4 regions of the Nocardia sp. CDC153 genome follow, and region 1 is predicted to be linked to each of the others. Evidence: riboswitches for the same ligand, from Rfam matches in the RefSeq annotation. Region 1 holds a riboswitch; each other region holds the start of a gene.
The links. Region 1 has a riboswitch for cobalamin ahead of metE (5-methyltetrahydropteroyltriglutamate--homocysteine S-methyltransferase). Riboswitches for the same ligand answer to the same signal wherever they lie in the genome.
Positions count from the first base shown of each region.

Region 2: another riboswitch for cobalamin. It lies ahead of VMT65_RS36205 (FecCD family ABC transporter permease); the one in region 1 lies ahead of metE (5-methyltetrahydropteroyltriglutamate--homocysteine S-methyltransferase).
Region 3: another riboswitch for cobalamin. It lies ahead of VMT65_RS04820 (CbtB domain-containing protein); the one in region 1 lies ahead of metE (5-methyltetrahydropteroyltriglutamate--homocysteine S-methyltransferase).
Region 4: another riboswitch for cobalamin. It lies ahead of VMT65_RS19145 (HoxN/HupN/NixA family nickel/cobalt transporter); the one in region 1 lies ahead of metE (5-methyltetrahydropteroyltriglutamate--homocysteine S-methyltransferase).

Region 1 is NZ_JAYKYU010000002.1:1,582,788-1,587,298, reverse strand. Features, by position in the region: gene metE (5-methyltetrahydropteroyltriglutamate--homocysteine S-methyltransferase) at 1-1,966, opposite strand, end outside; cobalamin riboswitch at 2,105-2,307, opposite strand; gene VMT65_RS15860 (helix-turn-helix transcriptional regulator) at 2,630-3,838, shown strand; gene VMT65_RS38460 (DUF6879 family protein) at 3,862-3,999, shown strand; gene VMT65_RS38455 (DUF6879 family protein) at 3,983-4,240, shown strand; gene VMT65_RS15855 (serine/threonine-protein kinase) at 4,237-4,511, opposite strand, start outside.
Region 2 is NZ_JAYKYU010000008.1:225,488-229,998, forward strand. Features, by position in the region: gene VMT65_RS36195 (lipase family alpha/beta hydrolase) at 1-394, shown strand, start outside; gene VMT65_RS36200 (ABC transporter substrate-binding protein) at 406-1,440, opposite strand; gene VMT65_RS36205 (FecCD family ABC transporter permease) at 1,455-2,486, opposite strand; cobalamin riboswitch at 2,520-2,655, opposite strand; gene VMT65_RS36210 (TetR/AcrR family transcriptional regulator C-terminal domain-containing protein) at 2,657-3,241, opposite strand; gene bioB (biotin synthase BioB) at 3,353-4,390, shown strand.
Region 3 is NZ_JAYKYU010000001.1:1,065,489-1,069,999, forward strand. Features, by position in the region: gene VMT65_RS04805 (helix-turn-helix domain-containing protein) at 1-245, opposite strand, end outside; gene VMT65_RS04810 (histidine phosphatase family protein) at 666-1,238, opposite strand; gene VMT65_RS04815 (CbtA family protein) at 1,235-2,041, opposite strand; gene VMT65_RS04820 (CbtB domain-containing protein) at 2,064-2,276, opposite strand; cobalamin riboswitch at 2,316-2,454, opposite strand; gene VMT65_RS04825 (hypothetical protein) at 2,926-3,309, shown strand; gene VMT65_RS04830 (SGNH/GDSL hydrolase family protein) at 3,327-4,238, shown strand; gene VMT65_RS04835 (SGNH/GDSL hydrolase family protein) at 4,320-4,511, shown strand, end outside.
Region 4 is NZ_JAYKYU010000003.1:558,426-562,936, forward strand. Features, by position in the region: gene VMT65_RS19135 (ABC transporter permease) at 1-718, opposite strand, end outside; gene VMT65_RS19140 (ATP-binding cassette domain-containing protein) at 715-1,659, opposite strand; cobalamin riboswitch at 1,788-1,980, shown strand; gene VMT65_RS19145 (HoxN/HupN/NixA family nickel/cobalt transporter) at 2,012-3,115, shown strand; gene VMT65_RS19150 (class I SAM-dependent methyltransferase) at 3,058-3,897, opposite strand; gene VMT65_RS19155 (hypothetical protein) at 3,932-4,511, opposite strand, start outside.

The DNA of each region.
Region 1 (4,511 bases):
TGGCGTCGATGACCTCGCCGAATTCGGAATAGCAGAGGTGGGTGTGGATCTGGGTGGCGTCGGAGACACCCGAGGTGGCGAGGCGGAAGGCCGTGATCGCCCACACCAGGTAGGCGGCCTTCGCATCGGCTCGCAGGGGGAGGAGTTCGCGCAAGGCTGGCTCGTCCACCTGGATGATGCGGATTCCCGCCGACTGGAGGTCGAGCGTCTCGTCCCGAATCGCCAGGGCCACTTGGTTCGCGGTGACGTCCAGGGGCTGGTCGTCGCGAACGAAAGACCAGGCCAGAATCGTGACCGGCCCGGTGAGCATGCCCTTGACCGGCTTGTCGGTGAGGGATTGGGCGTAGGTGATCCAATCGACGGTCATGGGCTCGGGGCGGGCGACGTCGCCGTAGAGGATCGGCGGGCGGACGCAGCGGGTGCCGTAGGACTGGACCCAGCCATTGGCGGTGGTGAGGAAGCCGGTCAGCTGTTCGGCGAAGTACTGGACCATGTCATTGCGTTCCGGCTCGCCGTGGACGAGCACGTCCAGGCCCAGTTTCTCTTGCAGAGCAATGACTTCGGCGATCTCGGCGCGCATGCGGTCGCGGTATTGCTCGGGGGTGAGCGTGCCCTTGCGGAAGGCGGCGCGGTCGCGGCGGATGGTCGCGGTTTGCGGGTAGGAGCCGATGGTCGTGGTCGGCAGCGGAGGGAGACCGAGGCGGTCACGCTGGAGTGCACGGCGTTCCGCGGCCGGGGCGCGGCGAGTGGCGTTGGGGCTCAGCGTGTCCAGCCGGGCGCGGACGGTGTCGTCGCGCAGCCGGGCATCGGTGCCGCGGGCGGTGATTGCCGCACGGGCGATGGCCACATCGGCCGCCACTGACTCGATGCCCTCGTGCAGGGCGGTGGCGAGCAGACGCACCTCGGCGATCTTCTCGGCACCGAAGGCAAGCCAAGATCGCAGACTCGGGTCGATCCCGGTTTCGGCTTCGAGCGAATACGGCACGTGCAGAAGCGAACTGGAGGTCGAGACCGCCAGGTCGCCGGTCGATCCCAGCAGGGTGGCGAGCGTGGCGAGGGCGCGGTCCGGGTCGGTGCGCCAGACATTGCGGCCGTCGACGACACCGGCGACCACCAGCCTTCCGGCCAGGCTCGGCACGGAGGTCACGTCTTCGACGGTGGTGCCGGACGTGAAATCCAATGCCACACCCTCGATTCCGGTTTCCGCGAGAATCGGCAACGTCGGACCGGGGTATCCGAAGTAGGTGGCGACAAGCAGTGCCGTACGGCCGGGCGTCGCCGAAAGCTCGTCGTACACCTGCCGAACCAGACCGAGTTCCGCGTCCGAAAGGTCCGTGACCAGTATCGGCTCATCGATCTGCACCCAGTCCGCGCCAGCATCGGCCAAGCGCCGCAACAGTTCTCGATAAAGCGGCAGCAACGCGCCCAACCGCCGCATCGCATCACCCTCGGCGTCCTTGGCCAATTTCAGGAAGGTGAGCGGCCCGATCACGACCGGCCGCGCGGGCACCCCGAGCGCCTGCGCCTCGGCCAGCTCATCGAGCAATTTCTCCGGATGCAAGGCGAATTCGGTGTCCGGCCCCAACTCCGGCACCAGGTAGTGGTAGTTGGTGTCGAACCACTTGGTCATCTCCAGCGGTTCGATGGTCGAGGTCCCCCGAGCGGCCGCGAAATACCGATCCAACGGATCATCGATCCCCGCCACCCGAGACGGCAGCGCCCCGAACATCGCTGCGGCATCCAGCATTTGGTCGTAGTACGAGAAGGTGCCCACCGGCACCGAATCCAGCCCCGCCGCGGCCGCCGCGGTCAGTTGCGCCGCACGCAGTTCCCGTCCGACGGCATGCAGGGCATCGGCGTCGATCCGCTGCGCCCAGTACGCCTCAACGGCCTGCTTCAACTCTCGCTTCGGCCCGATCCGGGGCAAACCGAGAACCGTCGCCTTGAACGTATTCCTTTTGGTCACGGGTCATCTCCAGTGCTCCAAGTCCACTGGCCGCCGCCACAAGCGCACACGAACCTCGACCCCGGCCCCGTGTCCCCACGGCACGCCGAAGCCACCGGCCCGTCCACCCAATCCACGAGGCGCCGACCGCCGGATACGGCGTACCCGACACACTCGGCAGGTATTCGGACTCGCAGGCCCAGCCTCCCGGCCCCCTACTGACCATCGCTTCCCAGACGTACTCGCCCAGTGCTCATGACGGCGTTCGTTCCTGCATACCGCTGCGGGACAGTCCCGGATTCCCACCGGGTTCCCTCTCACCGATCCCCTCTTCCGAGAGAACCGATTTCGACGCCCACGACAAGTCGAGGTCACAACCCCACCCTGCCGCAGCGAACCGAATGCATCGCCAGCATATCCCCACCGCGGCACCCACCGAGTGGCACATCCTGGAGGCGAATCCGGACAAACCCCCTCCAGGATGTGCCACTCGATGACCCCTTACCCCCGGCCAAATCCCGCCCTAGAGTCCTTGTGCGTCGATCTCGGCTTCTACTTCCGGCAACGGCCCTTCCGCCGCGATCTCGCCAGCCGGGTTCGCCAGTACCCACCCGTAAGGGGGTACTCCGCGAGGTGCGAGCATCCAGCCGCCGTTAGCGGCTCGCTTGATTGCTGCCCGAACCGATGGTGACAAGTGCAACACAGGTCGAGAAGGGAACCGGAAGGGTTGTGACAGTTGGGGATTGGACCGTATTCGGGACAGAACTCCGGCGGTTGCGGGAACAGCAGGGCATGTCTGTTCGCCAACTGGGGAAGCAAGTCCTTTACGACCCGTCTGCGCTGTCACGGTTCGAGAATGGGAAACGCAAGCCACCAGCCGATATCGTTACCCGCCTGGATGCGGCGTTGAATGCTGGTGGCATCTTGTGCGCGTTGTACGAATCATTGTCCGGGCCGGACCCGTTCACCCCGCACGAGGCGCTGCAGAATCGTCGCTACGCGGACCAAAAGCTAGCAGGCGACCTGCAAGCCGTCCTAGCCGACACCAGACGCCTAGAGGACGAAATTGGGTCCAAGCTCGTGCTCCCGGTGACCGTTCGTCATTCCAAGATCGCTACAGCTTTGGCTCGTGAAGCCACGTCGAAAGCCCGCAAGCCGCTGGTGGATGCTGCCGCAGGATGGACACAGTTCCACGGCTGGCTCAACGCCTCACTCGGTCGGCATGACGCCGCTATCCACCATTACCGAGAAGCGCTCGAGCTGGCGGAGGAAGCAGGCAATGCCGACATGGTTTCAACCACCCTCGCTATGCGTGGGCATGTGGCGTGGATGGCAGGAGACACCAGCGCATCAATCGGATTATCTCAAGCAGCGCAACGGAATCCGCGGAACCTTTCCCGTACCGTTCTGGCTCTCGCGGTGCAGCAGGAAGCACGCGGCCTAGGCATGGAAGGCGACATGGACGGGATGGAATCCAAGCTGGATACCGCAACGGATTTGATCCTGTTGGGTGACCCGGACAAGCCCGACGCCCAGTACTTCTACTCGGATTCGTTCATTCGCATGCAACGCGGTATGGCGTACCGGCACGCCCGGCAATGGGCCAAGGCTATTGACGCCTTGGAGCACGGGCTACAGGGGTTCGACCGGAAGACGTTGGAGTCGGAGTGGGCTACCTGGTACGTGGCCGAGTTGGCTTGGTCGTATGCCGGTATCGGCGAACCGGAGAAGGCAGCGTCGTTGGCGTTGCGGGTAGTGGAGACCGGGAGGAAGACGCCGGGATCAAGGCTGGTCGGATACATGGGGGAGCTGTATCAGGCCATGGCCAAGCGGTACCCCGGCAACGCTTCGGTAGCTGAGTTGGGTTGTGCTGTGGACGTTCATGCCGCGTGACAACGAAAGTGGTCGCGAGGTAGATGGTGGCGGCGATCGACGATGATGAGTTCGAGCGGCTGCTAACCGTATTCGAGCGCGAAGCTCTCCATTTGGAGATGCGAGACGCCTACGGGACGGCGGTCGAAAAGCATCGCTGGCCCGATGGTCGATGCGGGTGAGGTTATTCGATGGGTGCCACATCGATTGGTGTCGTCAATCGTTGTGCCGGGCACCGATTTCTATCTGTTCGATGATCGTCTAGTGGTCTTCCTGCACTACGCGGGTAACGGCACTGGGACCGCCAAAGTGACTTCGACCAACCCGCAAGATATTCGGCTGTGCCGCACGGCGTTCGAGGCAGTCTGGCCACTGGCCATTCCACACCGTGACTATGAAGCTGCGAAAGGGTGCCCGTTCTAGAGGACTTTGGCTATTGCGGGGATTACTCGCTGGATGAGGGTGTCGGGGGAGGTGGGGGTCCAGGATTGGAAGGCTTGGGTGGATTGGGGGTCGTCGACTATGACGAGTTTGGCGTGGGTGAGGGTGGAGGAGAGGAAGGGGGTGGGGAGGCCTCGGAGGCCGCCGTTGGCGGCTTGTTTGTCGGTGCGGACGACGATGATGACGTCTACGTCGGGGACGGAGACGTCGGAGAGGGAGTAGGGGCGTTGGGGGGAGGTTTCGTCGGGTTTGG
Region 2 (4,511 bases), on a different contig from region 1:
AAACGTGCTGCGCGACAAGATCCTGAACACCAATGCCGCCAGCAATGGCCTGATCGAGGCGCAGTTCAAGGCCATTGTGGCCGGTGGCGCGGTCGACGATCTGCGGGCGCTGTCCAAACCCGCGGCGGGTAAACCGCGTCCGGCCATCGCGTTCATTCGCCCGCACAATCCGTACGACGATCCGATCGTGAATGTCGAGTACTCGCACCAGGTGCTCATCGATCAGGTGGGCGGGGTGAACGGGACGCTGCTGGTGGTGACCACACACACCACCGGGCACGCCAACCCGATCGAGCGGCCACAGGAGTACAACGCGGTCATCGCCAACCAGATCGTGCCGTTCGTGCGGCAGATCCAGCTCGACGAGATCGGCACCGTGTCGATCGGGCGCTGAGCATCGGAGCCTCAGCGCACGGCGTCGTCGGTGGCGGGGTGAATTCCCGAGGGCGGCACCAGATTCCAGCGCTCCAGCTGGGCGCGGACCTGCTCGGCGGCATCGATGTTCAGCGGGCCGCTGGTCCACAGGGCGTACGGCAGGTTCAGGAATCGGCCCGCGGTGACGGCGCGCAGATCGCGAATGCCGGGCTTGGCGCGCAGCAGGTCGATCTTCTGCCCGAAGGTCTGGGGCGGGTAGTCGACGAAGACGATGGCGTCCGGGTCGGCGGCGGCTATGCGCTCCCAGGACACGGCGGTCCAGGTGTCGGCGACATCGGCGAGGGCATTGCGGGCCCCGGCCGCCTCCAGAATCGCTTGGGGAGCGCCGAATTCGCCGCTGGACATGACGGTGTCGGAGGCGCTGTCGAAGACGAAGACGGTGGGGGGCTTTGCGGGCCGAGGGGCGGATTGCAGGGCGGCGAGGCGGCGGTCGAGATCGCTCGTCACCTCCGTGGCCCGGTCCTTGCGGCCGGTGATCGCGCCCAGCGCGGTGAGATCCGTGCGCAGGGCCGTCCACGGGTCCACCACGCCGCGTTCACCATTGGGGCGGCGGCAGCTCTCGGTCAGGATGTAGGGGGCGACCCCGGCGGTTCGCAGGGAATCGGGGGTCAGGTTCGTGGATTCCGAGTAGCCGTAGTTCCAGCCCGCCACTATCACATCCGGTCGCTGAGCGAGCACCGTCTCGCGTGAAGGGTAATCCGGCGCAACGGAATTCAGCTTGTCGACGGCGTCCCCGTAGTGCTTGCGCAGCGTGTCCGCGTCCCGCTTCAGGCTCGACACCGCCACGGTCTGGTCCTGCGCTCCCAGCGCCAACACCATGGAGATCAGGTTCCCGTCATTGACGAACATCCGTTGCGCGGGCGACGGAAAGCGCTGCTCCACACCGCAATTGCGCACGGTGAGGTTGCCCGACGTCGCCTGTGACGACCCGCATCCCGCCAGCACCGCCGCCGCGGCGATCAGCGCGAGCGCCGGGCGCACCCGGAAATCCGAAACCTTGGTCAAGACTGCGCCTTTCGTCATGCGGCACCGAACCGGTAGCTGCGGCGGCCCAAGAGGAGGAGAAACGCGGGGGCCCCGATCAGCCCGGTGAGGACACCCACCGGGATTTCGGTGGGGCGAACCAGAATTCGGGTGGCGGCGTCGGCGACCACCAGGAACAGCGCTCCGCACAGGGCGCTGGCCGGGAGCAGCACCCGATGGCGCGGACCCACCAGCAGGCGGGCGGCGTGGGGGATCACCAGGCCGACGAAGCCGATCCCGCCCGACACCGCGACCAGGACCCCGACCAGCACCGCCAGCAGCACGAACAGCGCGATCCGCAGCTCCCGCACGGAAACTCCGATCGAGGTGGCCGTGTCCGCGCCCAGGTTCAGCGCGTCGAGCGAATTCGCCGCCAGCAACAGCGCGACCAGCGCAGCGGCGACCACGCACGCGGGCAGCAGAATTCGAGTCCAGTCCGCGCCCGCGAGACTGCCCAGCAGCCAGAACAACACCGACTGCGCCGCCGACGGATCACTGCTGCGGAAGATCAGAAAGCTGCTGAAGGCGGAGAACGCGGAAGCCAGCACGGTACCGGTGAGCACCAAACGCAGTGGGTCGAGCCCACCTTGGGCCATGGCGATCAGAAAGACCGCCGCGGCCGCCGCCAGCGCACCGACCAACGCGCCCGCCGAAAGCGCCCACAATCCCGCACCCGCGAACACCCCAGAGGTAATGACGGCCGCCGCCCCGACACCCGCCCCTGAAGAGACACCCAGCAGATAGGGGTCGGCGAGCGGATTGCGCACCAGCGTCTGCATGGCCACCCCCGCCACCGCCAACCCAGCCCCGACGACGGCCGCGAGAATCGTTCGCGGCACCCGCAATTGCCACACGATCGTGTCCAGCCCGAGGTCGGCGGCCTCCCGGCCACCCAACCGGCTCCGGAGCACGCCGACCACCTCGCCCAGCGGAATGTTCTCCGCCCCGAATCCGGTCGCCACCACCATCGCGACAACCAGCAGTATCCCCATGACGGGCAGGGCTATCGATGTGCGGGCGCGCCTCATCGACGAAGCTCCTCGGGCAAATCGCGGCCTCTCGAGAGTTCTGCGCGGCGGGGGAGGTCTGACTCGCACCGGAAGCCCGGTACTCACAGTGGCGCGACCGTTCCGGATTCCCACCGGATTCCCGCACCCACCGACGATTACGGACGGACTCTACCGTCCGGAACCAATTCTCAGCGAATGCGGCTGCCGAGCAGGTGGCGGACGCCGCTGACGAAGAGTTGCAGGCCGAAGTCGAAGCGGGCGGTGGCGTCGGTGGTGTCGTAGAGGGGTGAATGTTCCTCGGCGAGAGCGCCTACCGAGTCCATTTGGATGCGCGACTGCTCGTCGACGGTCTGGCCGAGGACGTAGTAGAGCAGGGTGTAGGCGGCGAGGTCGGCTTCCTCGCGCGTCATGCCCGCGCGAATTGCCGCGCTGGCCAGGCGTTCCCGGCCCTTGCTGGTGGTGAGTCGGGAAGCGTAGGTGGCCGAGACCAATTCGGCTCCGTCGCGGTAGGCGAGCAGGCATTCGCGCAGCCGGTGCGCCAATTCGGTGATCTGCTTGGACCATTCGTCCGCGGCGACCGGCTCGTCCATGGGCGCGAGAATGCGGTCGGCGACCGCGCCGAGCAGGGCCTGCTTATTGGGGAAGTGCCAGTACAGCGCGCCCGGCTGAACATGCAGCGAGGTGGCCAGGCGGCGCATGGTGAGATCCGCCAATCCGTACTGGTCGAGAATGGCGATCGCGCCGTCGACCACGTCCGTGCGATGGAGTTGCACTGAAAAACCCGACCCTCTCGTGTTCCGGCTCACGTTCCGGACTGCTAGCCTACCCTGAACACCGTTCAAGTTGCTCGGCCACACCGGCCGGACGAAGGGATTCGCGCGGATATGACTCAGGCAGCCGTCACCACCGAAGCCGGTAGCACTGCAGGCGATGACATTCTCGCCATCGCTCGCGAGCAGGTGCTCGAGCGCGGCGTCGGCCTGGATCGGGAGCAGACCCTCGAGGTGCTGCGGCTCGGCGACGACCGGCTCGAGGAGCTGCTCGGCCTGGCGCACGAGGTCCGCATGAAGTGGTGCGGCCCGGAGGTCGAGGTCGAGGGCATCATCTCGCTCAAGACCGGCGGCTGCCCCGAGGACTGCCACTTCTGTTCGCAGTCCGGCCTTTTCCAGTCGCCCGTGCGCGCCGCCTGGCTCGACATCCCGTCGCTGGTCGAGGCCGCCAAGCAGACCGCCAAGACCGGCGCGACCGAATTCTGCATCGTGGCCGCCGTGCGCGGACCCGACGAGCGGCTCATGGCGCAGGTCGCCGCGGGCGTGGAGGCCATTCGCAACGAGGTCGACATCCAGGTCGCCTGCTCGCTCGGCATGCTCAACCAGGAACAGGTCGACCAGCTGGCCGCCATGGGCGTGCACCGCTACAACCACAATCTCGAGACCGCGCGCTCGTACTTCCCGAACGTGGTCACCACCCACACCTACGACGAGCGCTGGGAGACCCTGCGCATGGTCCGCGAGGCGGGCATGGAGGTCTGTTGCGGCGGCATCCTCGGCATGGGCGAAACCCTGGAGCAGCGCGCCGAATTCGCCGCCGACCTGGCGCTGCTCGAGCCCGACGAGGTGCCGCTGAACTTCCTCAACCCGCGCCCGGGCACCCCGTTCGGCGACCTCGAGGTGCTCCCGGCCGCCGACGCCCTGCGCGCCGTCGCCGCCTTCCGCCTCGCCCTGCCGCGCACCATCCTGCGTTTCGCGGGCGGGCGTGAGATCACCCTCGGCGACCTGGGCGCCAAGCAGGGCATTCTCGGCGGCATCAATGCCGTCATCGTCGGCAACTACCTGACCACCCTGGGTCGCCCCGCCGAAGCGGACCTGGATCTGCTGGGCGAGCTCAAGATGCCGATCAAGGCGCTCAACGAAACCCTCTGAAAAACTGGGGGTCCGGGGCCGCGGCGGCGGACCCGCGCTTACTGTAGGGATATGGGGGTCGCGAACCCCCGCTGTCCCCCAAACGGTCGAGTTTCGGACACGAAGGATCTTTCGAGGTGGT
Region 3 (4,511 bases), on a different contig from region 1:
CGCACCTCGAAGGCCAATTCGAGCAGGATCCGGCGCTCTTCTGCGGTGGCGTCGTAGGCATCGCACAAGGTATTTATGTAGAGGTCGGACACCTTCGTTGGCAGCCCGTCCTCCATTCGCCCGATGGTCTGCGGTGAGACTCCGATAATGCGCCCACCTTCGGATTGCCGTATTCGCTTGGCCTCTCGCAGCCGCTTCAGCTCTCGCCCTAATGCCCTGCGTGCCATGGTCGATCCGCTTGTCATCTCGTTAGCCTCACTATCGGACGCTCCGAAATATGGAAGACCCCACCGCGGTGGACTTCGCCACGGGGGCCTCTGTAATGGAATAACCCCATCCCGCAAGCGGATTCGGGCATTTCAAGGTTCCGCCATCCGCTTATCCAGAGTGTACTCGTGGCAGGCCAGCGGCATTCGGCCTTTTCGTTTCGGTTCGCGACGAGTCATTGGAGATGAACTGTGGGACAGCCTATTTCACATGAGGTTCCAGACTATCCGGTCCAGAATTTGGAAGTCGCCAAGCGGGGGTTGGATTCCCATCGGGAGTGTGGCAAGGAGTGTGAGGCGCGGCGGTATTTCGCGGGGTTGGTGCCGTATTTGGAATTGTTGGCGAAGCGGCGGGCCGCGTCCTCGGGGTGGAATCTGTGGACCGAGCGGGGGTGAGGGTCAGGGGGCGAGGGGGTGGGCCGTGGTGCGCAGGGTCCAGGCGGGGGAGCGGTGGTGCAGGGTGGTGGCGGTCAGCGGCGGGATGTCTATGCGCCAGAAGGACTCTGCGGGGGAGTTCAGGGTGTAAAGGACTGCCGCGCGGACCACGCCGGGGTGGGTGATGGCGATGATGCGGTCGCCGGTTCCGGCCACGGTGTCGAGCCAGGTGCCGACGCGGGCGAGGAGGTCGGTGAGGGACTCGCCGCCGTGGGAGCGGTGTGCGGGGTCGGTGAGCCAGCCCATCAGCTGCTCCGGGGGCAGCTCATCCATGGACTTGCCCGACCACGTGCCGCAATCCAGGTCGCGCAGTGCGGGTTCCGGGGTTCCGGTGAGGCCCAAGGCCTTCGCGGTCTGCGCGGTGCGGAGCTCAGGTGCGCACAGGACCTGGCCGGGTTCCAGGCCGGGCAGGCCGCCCGCCTTCGTCGCGGACCGCTCACCCAGTGGGTTGAGCGGTTCGTCGGCGGGGAAGCGGGCGGCCTGTACCGCGTCGGTGATCGCGTGCGTGATCAGCGTGAGCCGGGTGACCGCGCTCATGCCGCCGCGGTCGCGGACTCGGCGCGCTCGCCGAGCAGGCGCGGGGCCAGCCAGGCGAAGCCGACGCCGATCACGATCCACAGAATCGCTTGGGCCGCGAAGGAATACAGCCGGAACTCGTACAGGTCGGCGGCGGGGAAGCCCGGGTACACGATCGCACCCGACGGATCCTTCAGCGCCTCCGGCGTTTCCGAGGCGAAGCTGGGCAGTGCGAGCATGACCACCGCCATGACCACCGTGAACGAGGCGGCCGCCGCCACCGCAGCGGTCCAGTTCCCCAGTCGCGCAGCCAGTCTGCGCCCCAGCCAGACCGCCGCCAGCAGGGCGACGGCGCTGATCGCGATCATGACCACGAACATCCCCGTGCGCTCCTTGATGGTGTCCGCGTCCGAGGACCCCGGCGGATTGGCCGGATACTTCAGGAACGGCACCGCGTACACCGCCAGGAACATCCCACCCGACACCAGCAGCGCCAGATTCCGCGCGGTGATCTTCCCGGCCCGCCGCAACGCCAGGTAGTACACGACCCCGAACAGCGCGCCCATGGCCATCCCCAGCACGATCACGCCGAAGCCGAGCCCGATGTTGGCCTGCTGTCCGCGGGTGAACAGCTCGGCGCCCATCTCGTGGTCCATGGGCTTGCCCGCGGCCTTGTCCAACGCCATTTGCGCGTCGTCACGCCCGGATTCGTAGTCGATGGCCCGATCGATGATGGGCTCGGCCAGGATCCGCGCGAACAGGAACGCCAGCAATCCACCGAGCCCGCCCAGCAGGACGCCTCGGCCGATGATTCGCTTTTCCATTGTGTCGACCCGATTCCCGCGACTAGTGGCAGGGGAAACCGAGGAGATGCCGTCCGTCGTGGACGAATTCGTGCACGTGCATGTCGTTGCCGAACACCGACACCGCGCCCTGGTCGAACCCGATGAAGTAGATCGCCAGCAGCGCCAACAGGGTGGTGCCGATCAACCACACCGGGGTGGGGATGGAAATGGAGACGGCACCGAGGCCGGAACGGGGAGCGTAGGACGTCGCCACGGGAACTCCTAGGGTGGGAGGGGGTTACGCGCCCCTCGGCCGATATCTACCTCGGCGGCCGGGGTCTGACTCACACCCGCGCGGAGTGCTCACAGTGGCGCGACCGTCCCGGATTTCCACCGGATTCCACGAATCGCCGATCAGATGACGATACGAGACCCCGAACGAACAGGTCAAACACCCGCCCACACTCTGGAACCCACGGCTCCGCTCCCATCGCCCGCCGGAGCTCGCTCTCATCGCCCGAGGGGGCACGGACCTGTTGCCCCGCGACACGGACCTGTTGCCCACGGCGGCTCGCTCGCTTCGCCTGTGGCTCGGACCCGCTGCCTGTGGGAGCTCTCCCTGCCGCGCTAGCTGGGGCTGGCACCTGTCGTCCGCCGGGGGGCCCGTGCCTCTCGGTGCGGGCGCTCGCACTCGTGGCCCGTGGGCTCGCGCCGAGCTGTCGATGGACCGGAATGGGTCCGAATCGATCTTTGATTGAAACCTGTTCTATCGCCCGGAAGCGGCTTTGACCAGCTGTTATTCGCCCGTCTGCCCTGGAGATTTGGGGCAGTTTTCCGAATCGGGGTGGGCGGGCCGGATGGGTTGAATACACTCCCCGCTGAAGTGAACATCTGACACTTCAGTTCTGGGATTAGAGGTACACATGAAGTCTGCTACACCGGGGGTTTTCGCTGCGCGCGCCGCGGCGGCTGTGATCGGCGGGGCATTGGTGCTCGCGGGGGCTACCGGATGCGGCAGTGACAAAGCATCGGACGGGTCCCAGGGCGGGACCAGCAGCACCGTCGCGACCTCGCAGGCCGTGAGCTCCGCGCCCGCCCCGACCACCACCGCGGCCCCGGCTCCGACTACCGAGGCGCCCGCGCCCCAGCCCGCCGCCACCGAACCCGCAGCGCCGCAACCGGTCGCGCCGGAACCGGCGCAGGCCCCGCAGCCCGCCCCCAAGCCCGCGCCGCAGACCCAGCAGGCCGAGAAGCCCGCGCCCCCGACCCTGGACGCTCCGGGATTCGAGCCGCGCGCCGGGTACTGAGCGAACTGGACGAGTAGGTGTTGGGCAATGGCGGGCGGTGGTTGTGCGCCACCGTCGTAGCGCTCGCGGCATCGCTGACCGCGGCGGGCGGCGCGGGTGCCGATCCGGCTCCCGCGGGCAAAGACCTTGTGGTGCTGGGTGATTCGTTCTCCGCGAACGAATGGGACCACTTCACCGGCCGCGACGACTGCAATCTGCACGGGCGCACGGCCTGGCCGGTGCAGCTGAGCCAGCTGATGGGCGTGTACGGGACCGATCGGGTCGACGACCCGTCGTGTCCGGGTGCGTCGATCGACAGCGGGCCCGGGTGGAGCCTGGCCCAGGAGGCGCAGCGGGCCGACAAGGAGGGTGCGTTCGGACCGAACACCAAACTGGTGACCATCCAGTTCGGGATGAACGACAAGTGGGGCTCGTCGGATCAGACCCTGTGGAATTCCTTGCAGCCCTGTGTGTTCAACCTCGTCCTGGGCTGTGATCCGGAGGCGATCGAACAGCATCGGATACCCGACTACACCGGGGTCTCCGGCGCGGTGATGGCCAAGCGCATGAGCAACGCCGTCACCTACATCAAGTACTACGCGCCGAACGCGAAGATCGTCTTCGTCGGGTACCCGGAGCTTTTCGTGCCGGGCAGCAGCACCGTCTGCCTCAGCATTGCCGGGGTCGCGCCGTTCATCAATCCGCGCGGGCGCGCGGTGGTGGAGTACCTCGACCGGATTCAGGCCGCGCAGCAGGAGGCGGCCCAGTTGCTGGGCATCGAGTTCTTGGACGCGCGTGCCCTCACCACCGGCCACGGCCTCTGCTCGTCGCAGCCGTGGTTGAACGGGATCCTCGATCCGCGCACGGGGATCGACGGCCTGCCCTTCCATCCGTCCACGCAGGGCGACGCCGTGGTCGCGCACGCGATCTACGACCGATACGGCCGCTGACCGATGCCGCGACCCGCGGCTCAGCACACTCCGCGCAAAACTGAAGACTCATAGTTCAATTTGCGATTCGAGGGTTCGAAAATGAAGTTCCGTCTCCCAGGCGCATCGGCCTCGCTGTGCGCCGCCTTCATGGCCATCGCAGCGGCCATGACGGGGACCGCGGGCGCGCACGCCGATACTCCGCTGGCCGCCACCGATCCGGCGGCGAGTGGCAAACCGCTTGTCATTCTGGGTGATTCGTACACCGCGAACGGGTGGGCCCCGTTCTCCAAC
Region 4 (4,511 bases), on a different contig from region 1:
AGGCCAGCGCGGCGGCGGTGTAGCCACCCGACGGGTGTCCGGTGAGAAACCCGCGCAGGGATTCGATGATCGGGGTGAAGGGCTGGTACTGCGCGAACTGCTTGACACCCGCGCCCATCTTGTCGGCGGGCACGATCGCGCTGCTCAGGAAGGGCAGCATGATCAGCGGCACCACGGACATGCCCGCGGATTCCGGGGTCTTGGCCGCCATGCCCAGCGCCACGACCAGCCAGGAGGCCGCGAACGAGGTCGCCAGCACGATGCCGATCGCACCGAGCCATTCGGCCGCGCTCGCCGGAGACCGGAAGCCCAGGGCAAAGGCCACCCCGAGCACCGCCGCCAGCGCGATCACATTGGTGAGGATGGTGGCCGCCACGTGGCCGGTGAGCACCGCGCCCCGCGAGACGTCCATGACCTTGAACCGGTTGATGACGCCCTTGGCCATGTCCGAGCTGACCGAGACCGCGGTGCCGGAGAGCCCGTAGTTGATGGCCAGCAGCAGCATGCCGGGTGTCGCGTAGTCGATGTAGTGTCCGCCGACATTGAAGGCGCTGCCGAACACGTAGACGAAGATCAGCAGCATCATCACCGGCATGAGCGCGGCATTGAAGACCGTGACCGGGTTGCGGACGATGTGTTTGAAGTTGCGGCGCAACATGATCGACGAATCGCCGATCGACGCCGCGAGGGGGCTGGGGGTGCTGGTCGTGGTGCTCATTGTGCTTCGGCCTCCGTGGTGGCGTGCCCGGTCAGGGCGAGGAAAACGTCATCGAGATCAGGGGTGTGGATGGAGACCTCATCGGCCTCGAGGGAGTGGTCGGCGAGCCGATCCAGCAGGGCCCGAAGGGGTTTCGTGCCGCCGTTGCCCGGCACCTGCAGGGTCAACGCGTCGTGGTCGGGGGTGGCGACGGGCAGCACCCGCAGCGCCGCTTCGAAATTCGCGCGGTCGGCGAACCGGAGCTGGATGTAGCTGCCGGGCACCTGCCGCTTGAGGTCCTCGGGCGTGCCCTGGGCGACGATGCGGCCGCCGTCGAGCACCGCGATCTGGTCGGCGAGCTGATCGGCCTCCTCGAGGTACTGGGTGGTGAGGAAGATGGTCACGCCGTCGTCGACCAGTTCCCGCACGATCTCCCACATGGTGCGGCGACTGCGCGGATCCAGGCCGGTGGTCGGCTCGTCCAGGAAGACGATCCGCGGCCGGGTGACCAGGGTCATGGCCAGGTCCAGCTTGCGGCGCATACCGCCGGAGTAGGTCGAGGCCTGCTTGCGCGCCGACTCGGTCAGGGCGAAGCGCTCCAGCAGCGAATCGACCACCTGCTTGCGGTCATTGCCGCGCAGCCGGTGCAGATCCGCCATCAGCTGGAGGTTCTCCTCGCCGGTGAGCAGGTCGTCGACGGCCGCGAACTGACCGGTGACGCCGATCGACGCGCGGACCGCCTTGGTCTGGGTGGCGATGTCGTAGCCCGCGACCCGGGCGGTCCCGCCGTCGGCGGTCAGCAGCGTGGTCAGGACATTGACCGTGGTGGTCTTGCCCGCGCCGTTCGGACCGAGCAGCGAGAAGATGGTGCCCGCACCGATGTTCAGATCGATGCCGTCGAGGATCGTCTTGTCCCCGTATGCCTTGCGCAACCCGGAGGCCGCGATTGCTGTGCTGTTCATGGCGACAACATTCGCCGGGCCGCCTGATACCGGCCTGACACCGACCTGACATCCGCGCTGATACCAGATTTTCCCTGTTCAGGCCCTCTTTTCCGGGGCCGGGCTTGCCGCCACGCGGGCCCGCCGCCTAGCGTGAGGGCCGCCGTGGTGCTCGGGAAACCGGTGGGAAACCGGTGCGGCCCTCGCCACTGTGATCGGTTAGTCGGTGCGTCGTCTGCCCCGCTCGTGCGGGAAAGGGTCACGGAATCTCGGTTCCGGAAGACCAGGCGCGCCGGCGTTCGACCCGTCAGCCAGGAGACCGGCCACGGCACCAACGAACCCCGTCCACGAGGTGCTGGAGAGGCCGCCCTAGATGTCCCTGCCCGAAAAACCGGTCCCGAGAACGCTTCCCACCCTGCGCTGGGAGCGGCGCGATTGGATCCGCACCGGCGGACTGCTCGCCGTCATCGCCGCGATGCACGTGGTGGCGTTCGGCATTCTGTTCGCGCTGGTGCTGCCCCAGCATTACACGGTCGGCACCCAGGTGTTCGGGGTCGGACTGGGTGTCACCGCCTACACCCTGGGCATGCGGCACGCCTTCGACGCCGACCACATCGCCGCCATCGACAACACCACCCGCAAGCTCATGGCCGACGGCAAACGCCCGGTGTCCGTGGGCTTCTGGTTCGCGCTCGGCCATTCCACCGTGGTGGTGCTGTTGGCCGCCGGGATCGCGGCCGGGGCCCGGGTGGCCACCACGCTGGTGGACGACGACTCCAGCGCGCGACAGGATCTGGGCCTGGTGGCCACGCTCAGCTCCGGCACCTTCCTGTATCTGATCGCCGCGCTCAATCTGGTGGCGCTGGCCGGGATTTGGCGGGTTTTCAAGGCCATGCGGGCCGGACAGTTCGACGAGCACGAGCTCGAACGGCATTTGGACAATCGCGGTTTCATCAACCGGATCCTCGGTCGGCTGACCCGCTCCATCACCCGGCCCGGGCAGATGTATCCGATCGGCCTGCTGTTCGGCATCGGCTTCGACACCGCCACCGAGGTGACGCTCATGGTGATGGCCGGGTCCGGCGCGGCCGCGGGCCTGCCCTGGTACGCCATCGTCTGCCTGCCGCTGCTGTTCGCCTCGGGCATGAGCCTGTTCGACACCCTCGACGGCACCTTCATGAATTTCGCCTACCACTGGGCGTTCTCGAATCCGGTGCGCAAGGTGTACTACAACCTGACCATCACCGGGCTCTCCATCGCGGTGGCCTTCCTGATCGGCACCATCGAATTGGTGGGCATCCTGCACGACAAGCTGGAGCTGACCGATCCGGTCACCGCGTGGATCTCCGGAATCGACCTGAACAATGTGGGATTCGTGATCGTCGGGCTGTTCGTGGCGGTGTGGGCGATCGCGCTGGCCTACTGGCGGCTGGCGAAGGTCGAGTCGCGCTGGTCCTTGACGGCCGAAAGTCCGTAGAGCACAGGGATGATCGGGGCGGTCGCGGGCAGCCGCCACCAGCCGTCATCGGTGCGGACCATGTCCGGCCAGCGCGGCCACGGGAGCGTCGCGGTCTCGGTGAGGCCGGTGATGCGCAGGCCCGCGGCGAGCAGCGCGTTGATCACCTCGCCCAAGCCGTGCCGCCATTCGTAGGCGGTGGTGTCGGTGGTGAGGTCCGGGCCGTCGGTGTAGGTGTGGACGCTGTCGCGGCGCTGCGCGCCCCGGCCTTCGAGGTAATCGTCGTGCAGCACCAGGCGATTCGGGTCCTCGCCCGGCGTGGGGGTGGGGCCGAGGGCGTGCAGCAGCGGATGGAATTCGACCAGGTAGAACAGCCCGCCGGGGCGCAGGAGATCGGCGATCACGCGGGCCCAGCGGTCCAGATCCGGCAGATAGCAGAGCGCGCCCTTGCCGGTGTAGACGATGTCGAAAGCCCTGCCGGTCAAGGATTCTCGCGCGTCATAGACGTCCGCGCACACGTATTCGACCGCGCCCCCGGCCAATTCGCGGGCGTGCCGCACCGACTCCGGGGAGAAGTCCAGGCCGACCGCGCAGGCCCCGCGCCGCGCGAATTCTATTGTCTCCGTGCCGAGATGGCATTGCAGGTGCAGCACATCGCGATCGCGCACCTCGCCGAGGGCATCCCATTCGAACGGCGCGAACCAATAGCCGGAATCGTGGTCGCGGTAGAAGCTGCTGGCGGCGTGAATGCCCGCGCGGGCATCCCAGTTGCGACGGTTCACCGACAGGGGATCGATGCTCACGCCGCCATGCTAGGTCGCCGACACCGGGAGGGCGTCAGAACAGGGACTGGGCGTCGGCCGCGATGACGAAGCCGTGGCCGTCCACCGTGCAGCGGACACCGCTCTGCATGGACTCGCAGATGACACCGCGCACGCCGATGGTCTGGCCGTATTCGAGGACCTTGCCGCCGCCTTCGTGAAAGCCGGGCGCGGTCGAGCCGTCGGTGGGCGGGCCGACGTAGACGCCCTGGTTGAGGCAGACGAATTCGGCGGTGCCCGCCCGCACCTGGGCGGCCACCGAGTGGCCCGGGTTGTTGGCGCAGGACAGGCCCGCGGGAATGACGGTGGCGTTCTTCAACTGGCAGCCCACGGTGTGGATATTGTCCACGTAGATGCCGCATTTGATGTTCGTGCTTGGCGACTGGAAGTAGTAGTGGCCCTGCGACTCGAAGTCCCGGGCGTCCACATTCACGTCGTCGCGGTTGGGCAGGGTCGGCGTCGACTTGGCGGCCGTGGTCGCGGGCGCGGAGCCCGGACCCGAGGTCGCCGCCGGAGCGGACTGGGTCGCCTGGGCGGTGGTCGCGGGCGCACCGGAGGTGCCGGTGTCGGGGTCGCAACCGGCCAGTGCTCCGACC